DNA from 2 places in the Acidovorax sp. M2(2025) genome. Region 2 is predicted to be linked to the other one. Evidence: predicted binding sites of a transcription regulator. Region 2 holds the regulator's gene; the other holds the start of a gene.
What was found. Region 2 encodes HrcA, which represses chaperone genes, less so after heat shock. Its sites were predicted from a motif close to TTAGCACTCNNNNNNNNNGAGTGCTAA; they were not measured.
Positions count from the first base shown of each region.

Region 1: the regulator HrcA is predicted to act here: its motif matches at 1,561-1,587, upstream of rpoH (RNA polymerase sigma factor RpoH).

Region 1 is NZ_CP186262.1:4,008,423-4,011,627, reverse strand. Features, by position in the region: gene ACOYR3_RS18460 (Bug family tripartite tricarboxylate transporter substrate binding protein) at 1-468, opposite strand, end outside; gene rpoH (RNA polymerase sigma factor RpoH) at 589-1,530, opposite strand; gene ACOYR3_RS18450 (RidA family protein) at 1,735-2,127, opposite strand; gene ACOYR3_RS18445 (class I SAM-dependent methyltransferase) at 2,280-2,972, opposite strand; gene ACOYR3_RS18440 (hypothetical protein) at 3,024-3,205, opposite strand, start outside.
Region 2 is NZ_CP186262.1:1,377,599-1,380,803, forward strand. Features, by position in the region: gene recN (DNA repair protein RecN) at 1-347, opposite strand, end outside; gene ACOYR3_RS06375 (NAD kinase) at 350-1,246, opposite strand; gene hrcA (heat-inducible transcriptional repressor HrcA) at 1,275-2,279, shown strand; gene ACOYR3_RS06385 (hypothetical protein) at 2,954-3,205, shown strand, end outside.

The sequences.
Region 1 (3,205 bases), 2.2 Mb from region 2:
CGCGCGTGTATCCGCCGTTGCCGGCACGCCCGGCTGGCTGACGGGGGCTGTCAGTACCAGCGGGGAGGTGCCGATCAGGCTCAGCGGAGCGAGGTCCTTGAGCGGGTCGTACGGCACGGCCGGATTGATCATCTTGGCGATGGTCATGTTGCCGTTGATCATCAGCCCGATGGTGTGGTCGTCGCGGGCCTTGGCCACGGCGTCCGCTCCGATATTGCCTCCCGCGCCGATCTTGTTCTCCACGATGACCGGCTGTCCGAGGGCTTTTGCCAGCGGCTCGGAAAACGCACGGGCGGTCAGGTCCGGGGACGAGCCCGCCGGAAACCCCACGATGATCTTGAGCGGCTTGCTCGGCCAGCCGGGCACGGCGGTTGCGGCAGGACTGGTCTGGGCCAGGGCCCACGGCGTTGCAGAGGCGGTCACAAGGGCCATCAGCAGCGAGGCGCGGCGAGAAACAGGGCGTGACATAGAGGCGGTCTCCAAAAAGCGGTCGAAACAAACAATCAGGGACAAACGAAACGGGGCCCCGGAAACGGGGCCCCGTAGGGCTGTGTCTGCGACACGCTGGATATTAAGGCAACCGCGGCCTCAGGCGTATTCAGCCAGCGCCTTCTTCATCTTCTTCATGGCCGCCACCTCGATCTGTCGGATGCGCTCGGCGCTCACGCCGTAGACGGCCGCCAGCTCGTGCAATGTCATGCCGCCCGAGCCATCGTCGTTCACCTTCAGCCACCGCTCTTCCACGATGCGGCGGCTGCGGTCATCCAGGCTTTCCAGCGCCGTGGCGATGCCGTCCGAGGCCAGCGCGTCCCGCTGGCGCGACTCGATCATGGCCGTGGGCTCGTGCGATGCATCCGCCAGGTAGGCAATGGGCCCAAAAGCCTGTTCGCCATCGTCGGAGGGTGCCGGGTCCAGCAGCACGTCGCCACCGGCCATGCGGGCTTCCATCTCGATGACTTCTTCGCGCTTCACGTTGAGCTGCGCTGCCACCGAGTCGATTTCGCGGTCGGAGAGCGTGTCCCGGTGCGTCGCGGCATCGGCGGCGGCAGCGTCGGCCTTGAAACCTTGCTTCATGGAGCGCAGATTGAAGAACAGCTTGCGCTGGGCCTTGGTGGTCGCCACCTTGACCATGCGCCAGTTCTTCAGGATGTACTCGTGAATCTCTGCCTTGATCCAGTGCATGGCGTAGCTCACCAGGCGCACTCCCTGGTCCGGGTCAAAGCGCTTGACGGCTTTCATCAGGCCGACATTGCCTTCCTGGATCAGGTCACCCTGGGGCAGGCCGTAGCCCAGGTACTGGCGCGAAATGGAGACCACCAGGCGCAGGTGCGACATCACCAGCCGGCCGGCGGCGTCCAGATCGTTGTGCTCTTTGAGGCGGCGTGCGTACGTCTGCTCCTCCTCGTGCGTGAGCAGCGGCAGGCGGTTGACGGCGGAAATGTACGCGTCTAGATTGCCCAGGGGGGGCACCAGCGCCCAGGGGTTGGCCGGCGCCAAAGTGGTCGTCACGGTTCCAGACTGAATGTTCATTCCAGAAATCCTTTCCTCTAATCCGTCATGTTAGCACTCTCTCTGATGGAGTGCTAAAGCGATAGTTCCGTTCCATTTCCCGCTTCCAGCGCGCTGGGCACAAGGGGGAATGGGCTTCGTTGGTTAGAGCGTTGGCGGGTGCAAAAGATCCGTAACGCTCTGATTTGTATGGCGGTTTGCATGCCCGCCTGCGCTGGCGGCTGTTCAGGCGGGCAGCTTGGCGATCACCTTGATCTCGAACTGGAAGCCGCTCAGCCACGTGACCCCGACACCCGTCAGGGCCGGGAAGGGCGCTTCGCCCCAGTAGTCCGGCACGACCTGCCAGATCCGCTCCAGGTTCTTTTCGGGGTCGACCACGAACACGGTGACGTCGACCACGTCCGCGAAGCTGCAACCGGCGGCAGCCAGCACGGCGTTCAGGTTGTCGAAGGCAAGGCGGACCTGGGCCTGCAGATCCGGTTCCGGCGTGCCGTCTTCACGGCTGCCGACCTGGCCCGAGACAAAAAGGAAGCCGTTGGAGCGCACGGCCGGTGAGTAGCGGTTCTTCTCGTAAAGCGCCTGTCGGCCTGCAGGAAAAACAACGTCGCGTGGGGGCATCGGACACCTTTCTTGAAGCGAGGGTGTTCACTGTAGGCCGTGCGTCGCCCCGGATAAACAGCGAAGTGGGGCCCACACTGTTTGCAGAATCTGAACAATCCGCCCAGCCCAGGGCTTCGGGTATCACGCGCGGCCCCTTCGCGGTCGCGGCCTCAAGGCAGCACGCCATAGGCCCATTGAAGCTTGCGGTTGCGCTCGGGGTCGTCACGGGTCTGGAACTTGCCGAAGTACCGGTCCGCCCACGTTCTTTCCGTGACCCGATCAAAACCGCAATCAAAGGCCATATCGCGGATGCACGCTGGATTGGGCGACCAGAAGTTGGTCACATCGTTTGCCAGGGTCGCTTGCCGGTAATAGCGTGCGACGGCCTCGTGGGTGGGCAGGTCGTTGGCGGCATGGCTTTCCAGGTACAGGGTTCCGTGGCACAGGGAGCGAACGATGGCCAGCGCCCGCACCATATCGGGAAGGTGGTAGAGAATCCCAAGAAAAAGGACATGGTCGAATGTTCCCAGGTCCTTCGGGTTCAGGTCATAAACATTGCAGCAGCGGTAATCAAAATCACACCCGGTGATTTGTTCCATCGCGCCGAACCCATGGGAGTTCTTGGGACGGTAGTCCACCGCGACCACCTCGGCACCCCGGCGGCGCGCCTGTAGCGAGAAGAAGCCGTCGGATGGGCCAATGTCCAGCACCCGCTGCCCGTGAAGATCTGCCGGGAACCCGATATCGTCCAGAAGAAAGCCGGGATCGTAGGCGCCGGGCGTGGTGAGGCCGGGATAGATCTCAAAGGCGTGGTGCCAATGACCGACGGATTCCACCAGTTGCTTGGCTGTTGCGAAGTTCAAATCGGCTCCCGGAAGTGAAGTCGTCAGGGTACAAGATGATCGCGGCCGGACTCAATCCGGCGGCGCCTGCGGCGTGCACAGGTAGTCGGGCACGGCGGTGTTATGGGCAAAAGGGTCGACGAGGTCCTGCGTATAGGCGCCCGCTATCAGCCGCCGTGGAGGCAGCAAGTGGGCGCGGAAAAACCGGCTGAACCGGGCGAGGCGATCGCCGCGCGGTGTCAGGCGCAGGCAAT
Region 2 (3,205 bases):
AACTGGCCTGCCGTGGCCGGCGTGCCGTTGATCCATGCGCGGCTTTTCCCCTGGGCGTCGACGGTGCGGCGCAACAGCAGCACCTCCTCCAGCGCGAAACCTGCCTCTTCCAGCCAGGGCTGGACATGGGGCGGGCAGTCGAACTCGGCACTCAGATCGGCCTTGTCGGCACCGTCCCGAACCACGCCCGCGTCGGCGCGCGAACCCAGGATGAGCTGCAGTGCGTCGATCAGAATGGACTTGCCCGCACCGGTTTCCCCGGTCAGCACCGTGAAACCCGCCGCCAGGTCGAGTTCCAGGGCCTGGACGATCACAAAATCCCGCAGCGTGATCCGCCTGAGCGCCATGGTCAGGAGCCTCCTTCATTCCAGCGCAGCTTCTTGCGCAGTGTTGCAAAGTAATTCCAGCCTTCAGGGTGCAGAAAGCGTGCGCAGTGCTCGGAGCGCTTGACCAGGATCCGGTCCCCGTGCAGCAAGGATGCCAGCGACTGCATGTCGAAATTGGCACTGACATCGCGGCCGCTCACCACCTCGACCGCCACCTCGGTGGCATCGGAAAGCACGATGGGCCGGTTGGACAGGGTGTGGGGCGCGATGGGCACCAGTACCCAGCCCGGAATGGAGGGGTGGAGCATGGGGCCGCCTGCCGACAGGGAATACGCCGTCGAGCCCGTAGGAGATGAAATGATCAACCCGTCGGCGCGCTGGTTGGCCACAAAGCGTCCACCCACTTCCACCCGCAGTTCGACCATGCCAGAGGTGGCGCCGCGGTTGACCACCACGTCGTTCATGGCCAGGGCCTCGTACACGGTCCGTTCGTCCCGCACAACCCTGGCGTGCATGAGGGGGCGCAGATCTTCCTCGTATTCTCCTTGCAGCATGGCCGGCAGGGTGGTCCGGTAGGCATCGAAGGGAATGTCTGTGATGAAACCCAGGCGGCCCTGGTTGATGCCAATCAGCGGAGTGCCGAAGCGCGCGAGCCGCCGGCCGATGCCCAGCATCGTGCCGTCCCCGCCCACGACCAGGCCCAGATCGCACCGCGACCCGATCTCATCCGCCGTCAGGACGGGGTAGTGCGCGATGCCGGTGTTGCTCGCGGTCTCCGCCTCCAGCACGACTTCGCAGCCCTGGCGCTCCAGCAGGTGCGCAATGTCCTCCAGGGCCTGGCGCAAGCTGTCTCCTGTGGGACCTGCCGATGAAGCGTGGTACTTGCCGATGAGCGCCACATGGCGGAATTTGGACGTCATCGTGAAATTACATCATTAAAATGATCCCATGCTCGATGACCGTGCCAAGTTGTTGCTCAAAGCCCTGGTCGAGCGCTACATCGCTGACGGGCAGCCGGTTGGGTCGCGCACGTTGTCCCGTGCTTCGGGGCTGGATCTTTCCCCCGCCACCATCCGCAACGTGATGGCAGACCTGGAGGAACTGGGGCTGATTGCCAGCCCGCACACATCGGCCGGGCGGGTCCCGACCGCGAGGGGTTACCGCCTGTTCGTGGACACCATGTTGACCGTGCAGCGCGACCCCCTCACCGCCCCGCAACTGGCGCCCGAGCAGCCGCAGAAGGTGATCGCCAACGCCGCGCAACTGCTGTCCAATCTCTCGCAGTTTGTGGGGGTGGTGATGGCTCCCCGGCGGACTTCGGTGTTCCGCCACATCGAATTCTTGCGCCTATCCGAGCGGCGCTTTCTGGTCATCATCGTGTCGCCTGAAGGCGACGTCCAGAACCGTGTGATCTTTACGGACGCGGACTATTCGTCCTCCCAGCTCGTCGAGGCCTCCAATTTCCTGAATGCGCACTACGCGGGGCTTGCCATGGAACAGGTCCGTGAGCGCCTGCGGTCCGAAGTCGATGTGCTGCGGGGCGAGATTGCGTCGCTGATGCACGCCGCAGTGAACGCCGGCTCCGAGGCGCTGTCTGCGGCGCAGGAGGAGGTCGTCATCTCCGGCGAGCGCAATCTGCTGGCCGTGAGCGATTTCTCCAGCGACATGGGCAATCTGCGGCGGGCTTTCGAGTTGTTTGAACAAAAGACCCAGATCCTCCGGCTGCTGGACATTTCCAGCCAGGCCGAAGGAGTGCGCATTTATATCGGCGGCGAGAGCCAAGTGGTGCCGTTTGAAGAGCTGTCCGTCGTCAGCGCACCGTATGAGGTTGACGGGAGGGTGGTCGGTACGCTGGGGGTCATCGGTCCGACGCGCATGCCCTATGACCGGATGATCCAGATCGTCGACATCACCTCCAAGCTGGTGTCCAACGCCCTCAGCCACCGCAAGTAAAGACCCTACAATACGGCGCTTGCCCCGCTGCATGGCGCTGGAGCATGGTCCGGGGCGTTAGCTCAGTTGGTTAGAGCAGAGGACTCATAATCAAGAGGCCAATGCGATTAACCGACGATTTCTTTCGGACCGGTTGCTTGATTCCAACGCTTTGAAATCAAGCACTTACAGCATTCTGGCGAATTCGCCGGATTGCTACCGAGGAAGTTGGCGGGAAGGCGCTTGCTACGTTCTTGCTACTGAAGGAGAAATGGCGTTTTTCGGCGGCCCTCGGGGGCGCTGACTGCGCAGAGAGTTGAAGTTGTTTTATGAATGGGCCGTTAGCTCAGTTGGTTAGAGCAGAGGACTCATCGAAATGGTGACCTTGCCGTGAAAGCGGCAATGGAAAAACCGGGTGAACTCAGGGAAACCGTCAGCCAGTCAATGGCCCGGCAATCCTGAGCCAAGCTCGCCGAAGGCAGGTCGAAGGACCGGTAGGCGAGAAGGTGCAGAGACTAGGGTGTGAGGAGCCAATCCGATAAGCACCCCGCGAGCGCCCGGCACCCTAACGCGCGGAGCAATCTGCGGCGAGGGTGATGAGATAGTCCAGGGAGTGGGGAAACTCACGCCAACCTGAATCCTTTGGTCGTTGGTTCAAGTCCAACACGGCCTACCATTCATAAGACAATTGACCGATGTCGCGCACGCCCTCAAGCCCCACAGATCGCCCCAGGTGGCTGCGCTTTGAAGCTGGCGAAGAAGAGTCAGAAATCCTATTCGGCCCCGCTGCTGACTGGCGCAAGAGCAGCCAGTATCCAGTGGTCAAGCCGCTGGACGAGTACACACGCGAAGACTACCTGAGGCTTGCATGGGAGCTTTTGCGCCGGTCGCCGCGTTATCGCTGGCAGATGCACAAGCTCGACGTATTTGGAATCAAATCCCCATCG